3 regions of the Rhodococcus sacchari genome follow, and region 2 is predicted to be linked to each of the others. Evidence: riboswitches for the same ligand, from Rfam matches in the RefSeq annotation. Region 2 holds a riboswitch; each other region holds the start of a gene.
The links. Region 2 has a riboswitch for S-adenosylmethionine ahead of OED52_RS16910 (amino acid ABC transporter permease). Riboswitches for the same ligand answer to the same signal wherever they lie in the genome.
Positions count from the first base shown of each region.

Region 1 (4,926 bases), 1.3 Mb from region 2:
CCCTGCAGGCGCATCCGGAACTGTGGGCCTCCGGTGGGAGCCCGAACACCCTGTTCCGCACCGTCTACTCCGAACTGCGGCGCATCACCGCCGCCGTCGACATCGACGTGGACTGAAATCGCAGACCTGCCGGTACCGTTCGCCTGTCCGTACGGGTACACTCGCCCACGTGACCGTACGAGTGTGGAGCCGCAGGCACGTCGACCTGTGCCGCACCCGCTCGTGCCTGTGTGCGTTCTGAGATCCACACCGTCCCCGTTCTTCTCCCGGCATCGCCGCGCGTGCGCGACCGATCCGGCGCCGTTCTCCTCACCTTCCGATCAGCGGAGTTCTCGTCATGACCATCTCCCCTGTCGCACCCCCGGTCACCGGTGGGTCGACCGATTCACCCGAACTCGTTCTCATCGTGCATGTCTCGGACACCGATGCCGGATCGGCCGGTGATCTCGCGGCTCTGGCCGACGCACTCCGCGAGACCGCCCTCGACATGCTGCCGGGCGCGCGGACCCGCACCCTCCTGAGCGCGGGACCCGCATCGCTGGTGATCGACCTGCCGGCCCGCGGTCTCGTCCTCGACGGAACACGAGTCGAGTTGAGCCACACGGAATTCGAGATCCTGTCCTATCTGGTCCGACAGCCCCGGGTGGTGGTGACCCGCGCGTCGCTGCGACCACTGGGCACCGGCTACTCCGGGAACGACCCTCTCGACGCCGACCGCGGCAACCGCAGCGTCGACGTCCACGTCTCCCGGATCCGTTCCAAGTTGGGGCGTTTCGGCAACATCATCACCACGGTGCGCGGCTCGGGTTACCGCTACGATCCCGATCCGCGGGTGTTCGTCGTGGAGGCACTGGACCGCCGCACGGCCTGACGACACGACGAAGGCGGGGAAGGAGCCGGAACTCCTTTCCCGCCTTCGTATTGTGGAACGTGTTGCGGCAGAGGGCCGTCAGGACGCACGCACGGCGGGGTGGGCACCCTCGCCGAACCGGCGCAGGACCTCGACGACCGTCGGCGACACCTCGATCAGCCCCCGCGACTCGAGCCAGGGCAGCGTGCCGTCGACGAGATGTTCGACGGTGAACGAGGCGTCCAGCGGGACCAGCGTGACACCGTCGGCGACCCGCACGGCGTGGATGTCGGCGATCAGCCCGGCCAGGCCGTGCGGCGTGCCGACATAGGACAGGGTGCCCGCTCCCCCGCGGCGCACTGCGTCGGGGCGACGGCGGGCGGTACGCGCGTCGGAGGCCAGCACGACCTCGAGATCGACGAGGACGGTCACCGAATCGGGATCGCGGCCCTCCGCCGCGGCCTCGGCCCGGACGCGGTCGCGGAGCTTGCCCGCCTCACGCAGATCCGAGGCGCGGACACGCACGACGTTCGGGGACGCCGAGGTGAGATCCAGCGGCGGATCCCCCGCGCGGCCGAGGGTGAGGTCGGCCCAGTAGTCGGGACCGGCGGGGCCGGCGAGTTCGACGGCCACACGCAGCGGGCGGTCGACCGGAAGGCTTGCGGTGGAAGAGTTCAGGGTGCGGGTGTCGGACATGGGTACCTCTCGGGCATCGTCCGCGGAATCGCTCGACGGGAGCGACCGCGGTGTGTGGGAAGACCGTGCGGGGAAGGACGTCAGTCCGGACAGCTACCCGAGGCGGTACGGCAGAGGTCGACATGGCGACGGCACCACCGTGCCGCTGCGCTCGTCCTCGCTCCGTACATGGCGATTACCCTACTCAGCAGGTGGGGAATTGTCGACCGCTACACGCAGGGCGACGCACCCTCGTCGTTCTGCGCCAGGCCCGGCCGGGTCTCCGGCGAGGGGCTCCACCCGCCGTCGGTCTTCGCGTGCACCCAGGACGGGCCGTTCTCGACGAGCGACCGCAGCGCCGAGAGCAGACGCGCGACGTCGTCGGAGGAGCTGCCCAGTCCCAGCGACGCACGCACGGCGCCACCGGGGCGGCCGACCCGCGCGAGGAGCGGGTGGGCGCAGAAACGGCCGTCGCGCACGCCGATGCCGTGCTCGGCGGACAGGTACGACGCGACCTGGCCGGGCTCGTAGCCCTCGACGGTGAAGGTGACGATGCCGACGCTGTCGGTCGAGTCGTTCCACAGACGCAGCAGTTCGATGCCGTCGATGTCGCGCAGTCCGTCGACGAGCTGCGTGCACAGCGCCTCCTCGTGGCGCGCGGCCGCCTCGGCGTCGAAACCGGCGAGCGCGTCGCACGCGGCGGCGATGGCCGCAACACCGAGCACGTTGGGGCTGCCGGCCTCGTGACGCGCAGGGGCGCAGGCCCATTCGACGCAGTCGAGGCTGACCTCGCGCACGGCGCCACCACCGGCGAGGTAGGGCTCGGCGGTGTCGAGCCAATCGCGGCGACCGACGAGCACACCCGCACCGAACGGCGCGTACAGCTTGTGGCCGGAGAAGGCGAGGTAGTCCACGCCGAGAGCGGTCAGGTCGACGCGGCGGTGCGGCACGAGCTGCGCACCGTCGACGAGGATCCGCGCGCCGTGGGCGTGGGCGAGCTCGGCGAGTTCGCCGATGGGCAGCACCTCACCGGTGACGTTGGAGGCGCCGGTGATCGCGAGCAGGGCAGCGGGGGCACGCTCGAGCTCGACGGACAGACGCCAGATGGTCTCGGTGACGGTATCGGCGGCCTCGACGACGCGAGAGTTCTTCCACGGCAACAGGTTCGCGTGATGCTCGATGTCCAGGACGACGACGTCGCCGGGCACGGCGGTCGCGAGCAGATTCAGCGAGTCGGTGGTGTTGCGGGTGAACACGACGACCTGGTCGTCGGCGGCGTTCACGAAGCGCGACACCGACGTCCGCGACTCCTCGTAGGCGGAGGTGCTGATCCGCGAGGCGTAGCCGGCGCCGCGGTGCACACTGGCGTAGAAGGGCAGCAGCTCGGCGATGCGGTCGGTGACGGCGGCGAGAGCTGGGGCGCTCGCGGCGTAGTCGAAGTTCGCGTAGGTGCAGGAACCGCCCTGGACGAGCGGAACCTGCAGGTCGCAGCCCGAAACGGTGGCGAACGGAGCGACGCAGGTGGCGGTGATGGTGGCAGCAGTCATGACAAATCCCTCGGTGTATCAGGGACCCGCCGGTGAACGCCCACGACAATGGAGACTTGTCGCCGGCGGAGTCCGCGCTTGCCGTGTCCGGTCTTGGAATCACGGCCAGGTCGTCACCCGGAGCACCCCACCGCGGTTGGAGGGTTGCCGACCAGCTAGCCGGGGCTTGACGCTGGTTCTCATGACCTGCCGAAGAGGATGGCAGCCCGACCCGGACGTGTCAACCCCACCCGAATCGCCCGCGCGCCGGAATGTTCACCCGCAGTACATCCGGACGTGAGATAACCACTGGAATCCACCGAGCAGAAGGATCCGCGGACTTGTCAGCCCTCCCTCCCGCCGTCCCCGACCGGTTCCCCGTCCCCGGTGAGTTCCTCCGCGGCTCGCACGCGCCCACTCCGAGAACCCTCGTCGACCTGCTGCGGAGCACCGCCGAGGCCCATCCCGGCGCCCCCGCCGTCGACGACGGCAGCACGGTCCTCGACTACGCCGAACTGGTCGAGAAGGTGGTGGCCGGGGCCTACGCCCTGAACGACGCCGGCGTTGGTGCCGGGGACCGGGTGGGGGTGCGGATGACCTCCGGCCGCGCCGAGCTGTATGTGACGATTCTCTCCGTTCTGGCCGCGGGCGCCGCCTACGTGCCGGTGGACGCCGACGACCCCGAGGAACGCGCCGAACTGGTGTTCTCCGAGGCCCGGGTCGCCGCGATCGTCACCGACGACGGCATCGGACCGGGGACCGCGCCCCGCTCGGGCGCCCCCGAGATGCGCGGGCCGCGGCTCGACGACGACGCGTGGATCATCTTCACCTCGGGGTCGACGGGCACCCCGAAGGGCGTGGCCGTCACCCACCGCAACGCCGCGGCCTTCGTCGACGCCGAGGCACGCCTGTTCTGCCGGGACGCTCCCCTCGGTCCCGGCGACCGGGTGCTCGCCGGACTGTCCGTCGCCTTCGACGCCTCCTGCGAGGAGATGTGGCTCGCGTGGCGGCACGGTGCGTGCCTGGTTCCGGCTCCGCGCGCGCTGGTGCGGTCCGGTGCGGATCTGGGGCCGTGGCTGGTCTCCCGCGACATCAACGTCGTCTCGACCGTGCCGACGCTCGCCGCGATGTGGCCTACGGAGGCGCTCGAACCGGTGCGGTTGCTCATCTTCGGCGGCGAGGCCTGCCCACCCGATCTCGTCGCGCGTCTCGCCGTGCCGGGACGCGAGGTGTGGAACACCTACGGCCCCACCGAGACGACCGTGGTGGCGTGCGCGTCACTCATGGACGGCACCGGTCCGGTGCGCATCGGTCTTCCGCTCGACGGCTGGGATCTGGCGGTCGTGGACGCCGACGGGAACCCGGTCGCGGAGGGGCAGGTCGGCGAACTCGTCATCGGCGGCGTGGGTCTCGCGCGCTATCTCGACCCGGCGAAGGACGCCGAGAAGTACGCCCCAATGCCCACGCTCGGATGGGAACGTGCCTACCGCAGCGGCGATCTCGTGACCCTCGACCGCCGGGGACTGCTGTTCCAGGGACGTGCCGACGACCAGGTCAAGATCGGTGGCCGCCGGATCGAACTCGGCGAGATCGACAACGCCCTGCAGAACCTGCCCGGTGTGGCGGGAGGAGCCTGCGCGGTACGGAGAACGGCGGCGGGGCATTCGATCCTCGTGGGCTACATCGCGTCCGCCGATCCGGACTTCGACGTCGCGTCCGCGCACGACCTGCTGTCGGAGCAGCTCCCGGCCGCGCTCGTCCCCCGGCTCGCACTCGTCGACGAGTTGCCCACCCGCACCTCCGGCAAGGTCGACCGCAACGCCCTGCCGTGGCCGTTGCCCGGCGCCGACGCGGAGTCGGTGGAGGCGCTCGGGC
Region 1 covers NZ_CP107551.1:419,789-424,714, reverse strand. Annotated here, with positions in the region: gene OED52_RS01935 (YbaK/EbsC family protein) at 1-116, shown strand, start outside; gene OED52_RS01930 (winged helix-turn-helix domain-containing protein) at 338-871, shown strand; gene OED52_RS01925 (hypothetical protein) at 950-1,546, opposite strand; gene OED52_RS01920 (aminotransferase class V-fold PLP-dependent enzyme) at 1,756-3,072, opposite strand; SAM riboswitch class IV at 3,142-3,259, opposite strand; gene OED52_RS01915 (Pls/PosA family non-ribosomal peptide synthetase) at 3,324-4,926, shown strand, end outside.
Region 1: linked by a shared signal. The riboswitch ahead of OED52_RS01920 (aminotransferase class V-fold PLP-dependent enzyme) and the one ahead of OED52_RS16910 (amino acid ABC transporter permease) in region 2 are both predicted to bind S-adenosylmethionine.

Region 2 (4,926 bases):
CCACCGTTCGAGAACCTGTGCGTAGGTGCCGTTCTCGATGATGTGGTTGATGGCCTCGTTGATCGCCTCGATCAGGCCGTTGTCCTTCTTCGTCAGCACCGCGATCTCCCCCTGCAGGTCGAGTCCGGCGCCGGAGAAGGTGCCGGCGACCTCGGTCTCGCCGGATTGCAGGGCGTGGAAGGCCGAGGTCGGGTTCGGCCCGACGTACGCGTCGATGCGGCCGGAGCCGAGGGCGAGGTAGTAGTCGACGGCGTTCTGGTAGTAGAGGATCTCGGCGGGTGCGAGGCCGGCGGCGATGTTCTGCTCGTTCCACTCGACGAGCAGCGCCTCCTGGTTGGTGCCGGAGCCGACACCGACCTTCAGTCCGGCGATGTCCTCCGGGCCTTCGAAGGTGATGCCACTGTCCTTCTTCACCTCCACGGCGAGACTGTCGAGGCGGTAGGTGGCGAAGTCGTACTTCTCCTTGCGTTCCTCGGTGACGGTGACGTTGGAGATGAACAGGTCGGCCTCACCGGAGTCGATGCGCACGAAGTTCTGCGCCCAGTCCGCGGCGGTGAGTTCGACGTCGAGGTCGAGGACGTTGCCGATGAGATGGGCGAAGTCGGTTTCCGAACCGATGATCGTCGCGTCGTCGTCGGCGTAGAAGCGCAGCGGTGGGACGGTACCGGCCGACCCGGTGACGACGAGGGTGCCGCGGTCGCGGATGTCCTGGGGTACCTTGGCGGCGATTTCCTCGACCGGTTCGGTGGTGATGCGGTTCTGGTCCGCGGTGAGGTTGTAGCCGGCGTCGGTGGCCGCGTCGGCCTCGGCGGTGGGTCCGGAGCTGCAGGCCGTGGTGCCCAGGAGAGCGAAAGCGGCCAGGGCCGAGGCGAACACGCGTGCCCGGCGGGTGGAAGCGAACATCGGTACCTTCTCGAATGCGTAGGGGGAAAGGGATGTCAGAGAACGCGGGACAGGAATGCCGCGGTGCGTTCGTGTTTCGGGTGGTCGAGGACGTCCCGGGGTGGGCCCTGTTCGACGATGACGCCGCCGTCCATGAACACGACGGTGTCGGCGACCTCGCGGGCGAAACCGATCTCGTGGGTGACGATCACGAGGGTCGCGCCGTCGAGGGACAGGTCACGGATGACGTCGAGCACCTCACCGACGAGTTCCGGGTCGAGCGCCGAGGTGGGTTCGTCGAAGAGGATCACCGCCGGTCGCAGTGCCAGCGCACGGGCGATGGCCACGCGCTGTTGCTGCCCGCCGGACAGTTGCTTCGGGTAGTCGTGGAGCTTGTCGCCGACGCCCACCCGCTCGAGCAGCGCGCGGGCCTCCGTCTCGACCTCGGCGCGGTCGCGTCCCTGCGCCGAGACGGGTGCCTCGACGACGTTCTCCAGCACCGTCAGGTGCGGGAAGAGGTTGAAGTTCTGGAACACGAACCCGATCCGGGAGCGCTGCCGGAGGATGTCGCGGGCCCGCAACTCGTGGAGTTTGTCGCCGCGCCGCTTGTAACCGATCAGTTCACCGTCGATGCGCACGGTGCCCCGGTCCACCTTCTCGAGGTGGTTGAGGGTGCGCAGCAGGGTGGACTTCCCGGATCCGGACGGGCCGAGGATCACCGTCACGGTGCCCCTGCGCAACTGCAGGTCGATGCCTTTGAGGACCTCGTTGGCACCGAAGGACTTGTGGACACCGCGCACGTCGACGACGTGGTCGACGTCGTCCCGGGTGGCGGTCATCGGGTCGCTCCCCGGGGTGCGCCGATGCCGCCGTCGCGGATCTCGCGGTACCGGGCGACGACCCGCTGCCAGGGGGTGGGAGGCAGTTCGCGGGCCGCACCGCGGGCGTAGTACCGCTCGACGTAGTACTGCCCGATCGAGAGCAGCGTGGTCAGGACGATGTACCAGACGGTCGCGACCATGAGCATGGGCACCACCCGACCGGTGCGACCGAAGATGACCTGGACCTGATAGAACAGTTCGGCGATCGCCATCGTGGAGACGATGGAGGTGCCCTTGAACAGGCTGATCACCTCGTTGGCGGCGTTCGGGAGGATCGCGCGCATCGCCTGCGGCAGCACGATCTTCACGAACTGGCGGCGTCGCGGGATGCCGAGGGCGTTGGCCGCTTCGATCTGGCCGTGGTCGACGGAGATGATGCCGGCGCGGATGATCTCGGCGGAGTAGGCCGCCTGGTGCAGGGCCAGACCGATCACGGCGGCGGTGAACCCGGAGATCACGCCGGAGACACCGAACTCGAAGAAGGCCGGCCCGAACGGGATTCCGATGCTGAGCGTCTGGTACAGGTACGCGATGTTGAACCAGAACAGCAGCTGGACGATGAGCGGGATGGATCGGAACGCCCAGATGTAGGTCCACGAGATGACCTGCAGCACCGGGTTGTTCGACAAACGCCCGATCGCCAGCAGCACACCGAGCGCGAAGCCCAGTACCGTGCCCCACAGGGTGAGCTTGATCGTCATCCACAGTGCGGACAGCACCGAGGAGGCGGTGAAGTACTGCGCGAAGGTCGCCCAGTCCCAGCCGGGATTGGTGATCAGGCCGTGGACGAACTGGGCGGCGACGACGAGTACCGCGATGCTGATCACCCAGCGCCAGGGATGCCAGGTGCGGGCGACGACGAGGTTGTCGTCGTCACGAGGGTCGATCGTCGCGTCGTCGACGCGGATGTCGGTCGGCGCGCTCATCGCGACGTCCTGCGGACAGCAGACATCGTGGGAACCTTTCGGGAATGCGAGGGGACGCGTGCGCCCGGCCCGTCCCCCGCGAGCGGGGCGGGCACACGAGAGCAGCAGGGGTCGTTCGGAGGTGGCGCGTCAGCGACACCGGCAGGACGCGCCGCGTCGCAGGTCGATGTGCCGGCGGCGCCACGAAGCGCGCTCGGTGCTGCGAGTCATGTCCTGCCTCCATCGGTCCCGGCGGTAGCACCCGCACCCGCGCACGGGGGGTTGCTGCGGCGTCGTCGAGCCAGGTCTCTCGGCCGCTCTGGATGGTCGCGGATCAAGCTACGCAGTGCGGCGGGGCGATCCCACCCTTTCTCTCATGCTGGCGCGAATCGGGGCGAAAGGGATGGACGAGACCGTCGTCGGTTGCGGTTTTCCGACCGGTTCCCGGTATCTTCGCCGGTCTCGACCTCACACGGAGGCACCCGCCGCGCGCAGGGCACGCCGCACACGCTCGACGAGAACGTGCGGTCGCCGGTACAGCAGGTCGGCGCCGACGCGGATGACGGTCCACCCCAGCTCGGGCAGCCGCGCGTAGCGGTCGATGTCGAGGGTGCGCTGCGCGGGGTCGGTCCAGTGCTGCACACCGTCGTACTCGACCAGCCTCCTCCATTCCTTCCAGCCCATGTCGGCGCGGGCCACGAACCCGGCGTCGTCGAAGATCTCGATCTGGGTCTCGGGCCTGGGCAAGCCCGCTCGAACCAGGAGGAGACGCGTGTGGGTTTCCGGAGGTGATGCAGCCCCACCGTCCGCGAGTTCCAGAACGGTGCGCATGCGGAGGAGATGCCGAGCTCCCTTGTGCCGTGCGGCGACGGCCTCGATCTCGGGGATCTTCAGGCCGGTGGCGTTGCACAGCGCGTCGACCATCTCGACGGACCTGTCGACGTCGTGGCTCCGGGCCAGGTCGAAGCCCGTCCGCGCGGGTGTCGTCACCGTCATGCCGTCGACGGCGCAGGTCTCGATGCCGGGGATGTTGCGGACGACGATGCCCGGACACGACCGCAGCTTGCCCGGCCTGACGATCTCCGCCGGAAGAGTGGGGTCGAGCCATCGGGTGCCGTGCACGGCGGCTGCGGAGACACCGGCGAGTACACCGGTCGACCCGGCCCACAGCCACGCCGCCTTCGCCCGGAGCAGGGCGGCCGGCTCGACGCCCGGTGCGATGTAGACGTTCCGGTGCAGCTTCCGGAAGTGGTGGGTGAGGCCGTGTCGTGTCACCAGTCCGGCGGCGCGGGCGTCGGTGCCCCGGAACGGTTCGTCGAGGTTCATGGGCAGGAGCGTGACCCGCGGATCGGCCTTCCGGAACCCCCGTTTCGGCGAGTGTGGACAACTTCGGTGTCATCCACAGGCTCGACCGAATCGAGACCGGCGAAGTTCACGCCGAGACGGCCGTACATCGGCAACAACGCCGGTCTCGACGGACCGTAGACTCCCCTCGGTGACCCCGCTCGAACTGTTCCTCGTCGCCCTCGCCGGTCTCGGCGCCGGTGCCATCAACTCGCTCGTCGGCTCCGGCACCCTCATCACTTTCCCCACGCTCATCGCGTTCGGGGTGCCGCCGGTGACCGCGACGATGTCCAACGCGATCGGTCTCGTCGCGGGCGGCGTGTCGGGCACATGGGGTTACCGGCGGGAGCTCCGGGGGCAATGGCACCGGCTGCGGTGGCAGATCCCCGCGTCGGTGTCCGGCGCGCTGCTCGGATCGTGGCTGCTGCTGCACCTGCCGGAGACGGTGTTCGAGTCCGTCGTGCCGGTGCTGCTGATCCTCGCGCTGACGCTCGTCGTGCTGCAGCCGAAGATCCAGGCCTGGGTACTGCGCCGGGTGGGGCACGACGCCGACAGGCCGCTCGGGCCGGTGCGCATGGGGTTACTGCTCCTGGGCACCTTCGCCGTCGGTGTCTACGGCGGCTACTTCACCGCCGCTCAGGGCATCCTCCTCATGGGTGTGTTCGGGGTGCTGCTGACCGATCACATCCAGAAGCAGAACGCCGCGAAGAACCTGCTGTCGCTGCTCGTCAACATCGTGGCGGCCCTGATGTACATCTTCGTGGCGTTCGACCGCATCGACTGGACCGTCGTCGTGCTCATCGCAGCCGGATCGCTGGTCGGCGGATTCCTCGGCTCCCACTACGGACGGCGACTGTCGCCGGTCATGCTCCGCGCGGTGATCGTCGTCGTGGGCCTCATCGGGCTGTTCCGCC
Region 2 covers NZ_CP107551.1:3,688,574-3,693,499, forward strand. Annotated here, with positions in the region: gene OED52_RS16900 (ABC transporter substrate-binding protein) at 1-903, opposite strand, end outside; gene OED52_RS16905 (amino acid ABC transporter ATP-binding protein) at 939-1,721, opposite strand; gene OED52_RS16910 (amino acid ABC transporter permease) at 1,718-2,689, opposite strand; SAM riboswitch class I at 2,906-2,998, opposite strand; gene OED52_RS16915 (hypothetical protein) at 3,137-3,994, opposite strand; gene OED52_RS16920 (sulfite exporter TauE/SafE family protein) at 4,164-4,926, shown strand, end outside.

Region 3 (4,926 bases), 480 kb from region 2:
ATGATGTTGAGTGCGATCACCAGGGCCGCGAGCACACCGAGCACGGAGGCGGCCTCCCCCATCGACAGCGTCGTGAGCACGCCGCTGCGCTCGGGTGTGGTGTGGTCGCCGACGAGTTCGTCGGTGCGGTGGACGACGGCGTGGAGCAGCTGGGGTGCGAGCGCCACCGGCACGTAGGCGAGTGCCGATCCGAACACGAGCGTCCAGACGCGGCGCCAGAACCGCCGGCGGGCGTGCGCCACGCTGCGACCGGAAGCTGTGGTGGTCACGACCGGCCCTCCTCCTCGACACCGACTGCTGCTACGAACTGTGACACGAACGGTAGCGTGGCACGTCGCGGATCCGGTACAGACACGACACGGGACGTCCGATGCGGACGTCCCGTGTCGTGTGGGAGAAGCCGAAGGTCAGGCGCGAGCCTTCTGCAGGTTCTCGTCGAGTGCTGCGAGGAACTCCTCGGTGGTCAGCCAGCCCTGCTCCGGGCCGACGAGCAGTGCGAGGTCCTTGGTCATCTGGCCGCTCTCGACGGTCTTGATGACGACGTCCTCGAGCTGCTGCGCGAACTCGATCACCTCGGGGGTGTTGTCGAGCTTGCCGCGGTGCTCGAGGCCGCGGGTCCAGGCGAAGATCGACGCGATCGGGTTGGTCGACGTCGGCTTGCCCTGCTGGTGCTGACGGTAGTGCCGGGTCACGGTGCCGTGAGCGGCCTCGGCCTCGACGGTCCGGCCGTCCGGGGTCATCAGCACGGAGGTCATCAGGCCCAGCGAGCCGTAGCCCTGCGCGACGGTGTCGGACTGGACGTCGCCGTCGTAGTTCTTGCAGGCCCAGACGTAGCCACCCTCCCACTTGAGGGACGAGGCGACCATGTCGTCGATGAGGCGGTGCTCGTAGGTCAGGCCGGCGGCCTCGAACTCGGCCTTGAACTCTTCCTCGTAGATCCGCTGGAACTCGTCCTTGAACATGCCGTCGTAGGCCTTGAGGATCGTGTTCTTGGTGGAGAGGTAGACCGGGTAGTTGCGCTGCAGACCGTAGGAGAAGGAGGCACGCGCGAAGTCCTGGATGGACTTCTTGTAGTTGTACATGCCCATCACGACGCCGCCGTCCTCGGGGATCTGGCAGACCTCGTGCTGAATCGGCTCGCTGCCGTCCTCCGGCGTGAAGGTGATGGTGACGGTGCCGGGCCGGTCGACCTTGAAGTCGGTGGCGCGGTACTGGTCGCCGAAGGCGTGACGGCCGACGACGACGGGCTTGGTCCAGCCGGGGACCAGGCGCGGAACGTTCGAGATAATGATGGGCGCGCGGAAGATGGTGCCGCCGAGGATGTTTCGGATGGTGCCGTTGGGCGACCGCCACATCTTCTTCAGGCCGAACTCCTCGACACGTGCCTCGTCGGGAGTGATGGTGGCGCACTTGACGCCGACGCCGTGCTTCTTGATGGCGTTCGCAGCGTCGATGGTGACCTGGTCGTCGGTCGCATCGCGATGCTCGATGCCGAGGTCGTAGTACTCGAGATCCACATCCAGGTACGGGTGGATCAGCTTGTCTTTGATGAACTGCCAGATGATGCGGGTCATCTCGTCGCCGTCGAGTTCGACGACCTTACCCTCAACCTTGATCTTGGACATATGCGCTTCGTGTCCTCCTAGGACGTTTCTGTGGTCCCCAATCGACCGCACTTTGTGGGTGCGATCGCCGTCGGCTCGGTACGAGCGAGCATGGCCGTCTCCACGTCCTGGACGGCGGCCAAACATGACAAGCGTACTGCTATTCGCGGCAGGCGCAAAGCGCGCCGTCCCGTCGCATCTCCTTACCGACCAGTAACTTTCTTGCTGGTCACACAGCCTTTCGAGGGCGCCCGAGACCTCTTGCTGCACGATCGCTAAACTGCCGGGATAGTCATGAGTGCCAGCGCCAAGCCCCGGCTCGCTGGCCGGCAACCCTCCGAACAGGGTGGGGTGCTCCGGGTGAGGACACGGCCGACGGAAACATCGTCGGCAAGCCTGTAGTTGGGAGGAACGATGACGACGAGCTGTCGCGCAGGGTCCTGTCGCGCAGGGTTCTGTCACCCCGCGTACCACCGCCCCAGCCCTCCCAACCCCGCCGGAAGGATCCGATGAACGCCCCTCACCACCGAGCCGGCATCACGTCGAACACCGAGGCGGTGACGTCTTGACGGCGCGCACCGAACGGCGACGCGTGGAGCTGCCCCCGGCGGACGGACGCCTCGAACGGATCGACATCGGGGATCTCCCCCTCGAGAACGGCGGCACCCTCCCGAACGTCACCATCGCGGTCCAGCGATGGGGTGAGCTCTCCCCCGCCCGTGACAACGTCGTGCTCGTCGAGCACGCCCTCACCGGCGACTCCCATGTCACCGGTCCCGCCGGACCGGACCATCCGTCACCGGGCTGGTGGTCGGGCATGGTCGGCCCCGGCGCGCCCCTCGACACCGACCGCTGGTGCGTCGTCTCCACCAACGTCCTCGGCGGCTGCCGCGGCACCACCGGCCCGGGCAGCATCGCACCCGACGGCCGCGCCTGGGGCTCACGCTTCCCGCTCATCACCGTGCGCGACCAGGTGCAGGCCGAGGTCGCCCTGCTCGACGCCCTGGGCATCGAAATCCTCGCCGCCGTGACCGGTGGCTCGATGGGCGGCATGCGCACCCTCGAGTGGATCGTCGGGCAGCCCGAACGCGTCCGGGCCTCGCTGGTCCTCGCGACCGGCGCCCGCGCGACGGCCGACCAGATCGGCACGCAGACCACACAGATGATGGCGATCAAGGCCGACCCCGACTGGCAGGGTGGCGACTACTACGGCACCGGCCGGATCCCCGAGGCGGGACTGGCCATCGCCCGCCGCATCGCGCACCTCACCTACCGCACCGAGTTCGAACTCGACGCCCGCTTCGGGAACCAGGCCCAGGACGGGGAGGACCCGTGGGCCGGCGGCCGCTACGCGGTGCAGAGCTATCTCGAGCACCAGGCCCGCAAGCTCGTCGCACGGTTCGATCCCGGCACCTATGTGGTGCTCTCGGACGTGATGAACCGGCACGACATCGGGCGCGGACGCGGCGGTGTCGAAGCGGCCCTGAAGGCCACCCCGGTGCCGACGATCGTCGCCGGTGTGGATTCCGACCGGCTCTACCCGCTGCGGCTGCAGCAGGAGATCGCCGACCTGCTCCCGAACTCCGGGGATCTGCGGGTGCTCGTCTCCCGCGACGGGCACGACGGCTTCCTCACCGAGGCCGACGAGGTCGCCAAGCTCCTCGGCGAACTGACACAGCTCGCCGAGGACTCGCCGAACCGGTGACCCGCCCCGGCGGCTAGCCGGTTCCGAGCGGATCGATCGAGGCGGCGAGCGCCACCACCATCCCGCCGACGACGAGCAGTGCCGCGACGTCGAAGGTCTTGCTGCGTACCGCCAGGAGCCCGACGCTGTCCTCGTCGAGCACCCAGCGCAGCACGCCCGCCAGGATGGTGGCGCCGCCGAAGACGAAGGCGCCGCGTCGCCAGCGGTCCACGATCACCAGGAGCACCGCTGCCGCGATCACCACGGTGACCACGAGCAGCGGCAGGTTCAGCCGCGTGAATCGCAGGCTCCGAGCCATCCTGTCCCCCGGTTGCGTGTCGGTGGCCTAGCGTCCGGCGGCGAGCTGCTCGGCCCGCTCCACGACGTTGGCCAGCAGGAAGGCACGGGTCAGCGGGCCGACACCACCCGGATTCGGGGAGATGAAACCGGCGACCTCGCGCACGTCGTCGGCGACGTCGCCGCGCAGGCCCTCCTCGGTGCGCGAAACACCCACGTCCAGCACCGCCGCACCCGGCTTGACCATGTCGGCGGTGACGAGGCCGGGCACACCGGCGGCCGCCACGACGATGTCCGCCCGGCGCACCTCGGCGGCGAGGTCGCGGGTGCCGGTGTGACAGAGGGTGACGGTGGCGTTCTCGGTGCGGCGCGTGAGCAGCAGGCCGATCGGGCGGCCCACGGTGACACCGCGGCCGATCACCACGACGTGCGCACCGGCGATCTCCACGTCGTAACGACGCAGCAGGTGGATGATGCCGCGCGGGGTGCACGGCAGCGGCGCCTCCTTGCCGAGGACGAGGCGGCCCAGGTTGACCGGGTGCAGACCGTCGGCGTCCTTGCCCGGATCCATGCGCTCGAGGGCGGCGTTCTCGTCGAGATGCTTCGGCAGCGGGAGCTGGACGATGTAGCCGGTGCAGGCGGGATCGGCGTTGAGTTCGTCGATGGCCTCGAAGAGCTGTTCCTGCGTGATGTCGGCCGGCAGGTCCTTGCGGATCGAGGTGATGCCGACCTTCGCGCAGTCGTTGTGCTTCCCGCGCACGTAGGCCGCGGATCCCGGGTCGTCACCCACGAGAATCGTGCCGAGGCCGGGCGTGACGCCCTTCTCCTTCAGCGCTGCCACTCGGACCTTCAGGTCCTCGAAGAGTTCGTCGCGGGTTGCTTTGCCGTCCAGGATCGTCGCAGTCACGACCCTCATTCTTTCAGGTACCGCGCGGTCCGCGACGCGCGGTATCCGAATCCGGAACGATGGGGTCATGGCTGCGGCTCCCCGCGAACTGTGGACGATCGGTCACTGGACGTGCCCGGAGGGCCTGGTCCTCGACACCCTCTCGTCCGCGGACATCGGACTGGTCGTCGACGTGCGCAAGCTGCCCGGCTCGCGCCGCAGCCCGCAGTTCGACGCCGACGAGATGCCCGCCTGGCTCGACCGGGCCGGTATCGGCTACCTGCACGCGCCCGGGCTCGGGGGCCGGCGGCCGAAGCAGAAGGATGTCGCCCCCGCCCTCAACGCGGGCTGGCGGAACGCGAGTTTCAGGAACTACGCCGACTACACCCTCACCCCGGAGTTCGAGGAGGCCCTGGCACGGCTCACCGACCTGGCCACGGAGCAGCACGTGGCGA
Region 3 covers NZ_CP107551.1:3,206,067-3,210,992, forward strand. Annotated here, with positions in the region: gene OED52_RS14785 (hypothetical protein) at 1-269, opposite strand, end outside; gene OED52_RS14790 (NADP-dependent isocitrate dehydrogenase) at 408-1,625, opposite strand; SAM riboswitch class IV at 1,895-2,007, shown strand; gene metX (homoserine O-acetyltransferase MetX) at 2,170-3,309, shown strand; gene OED52_RS14800 (DUF3017 domain-containing protein) at 3,323-3,607, opposite strand; gene OED52_RS14805 (bifunctional methylenetetrahydrofolate dehydrogenase/methenyltetrahydrofolate cyclohydrolase) at 3,635-4,492, opposite strand; gene OED52_RS14810 (DUF488 domain-containing protein) at 4,560-4,926, shown strand, end outside.
Region 3: linked by a shared signal. The riboswitch ahead of metX (homoserine O-acetyltransferase MetX) and the one ahead of OED52_RS16910 (amino acid ABC transporter permease) in region 2 are both predicted to bind S-adenosylmethionine.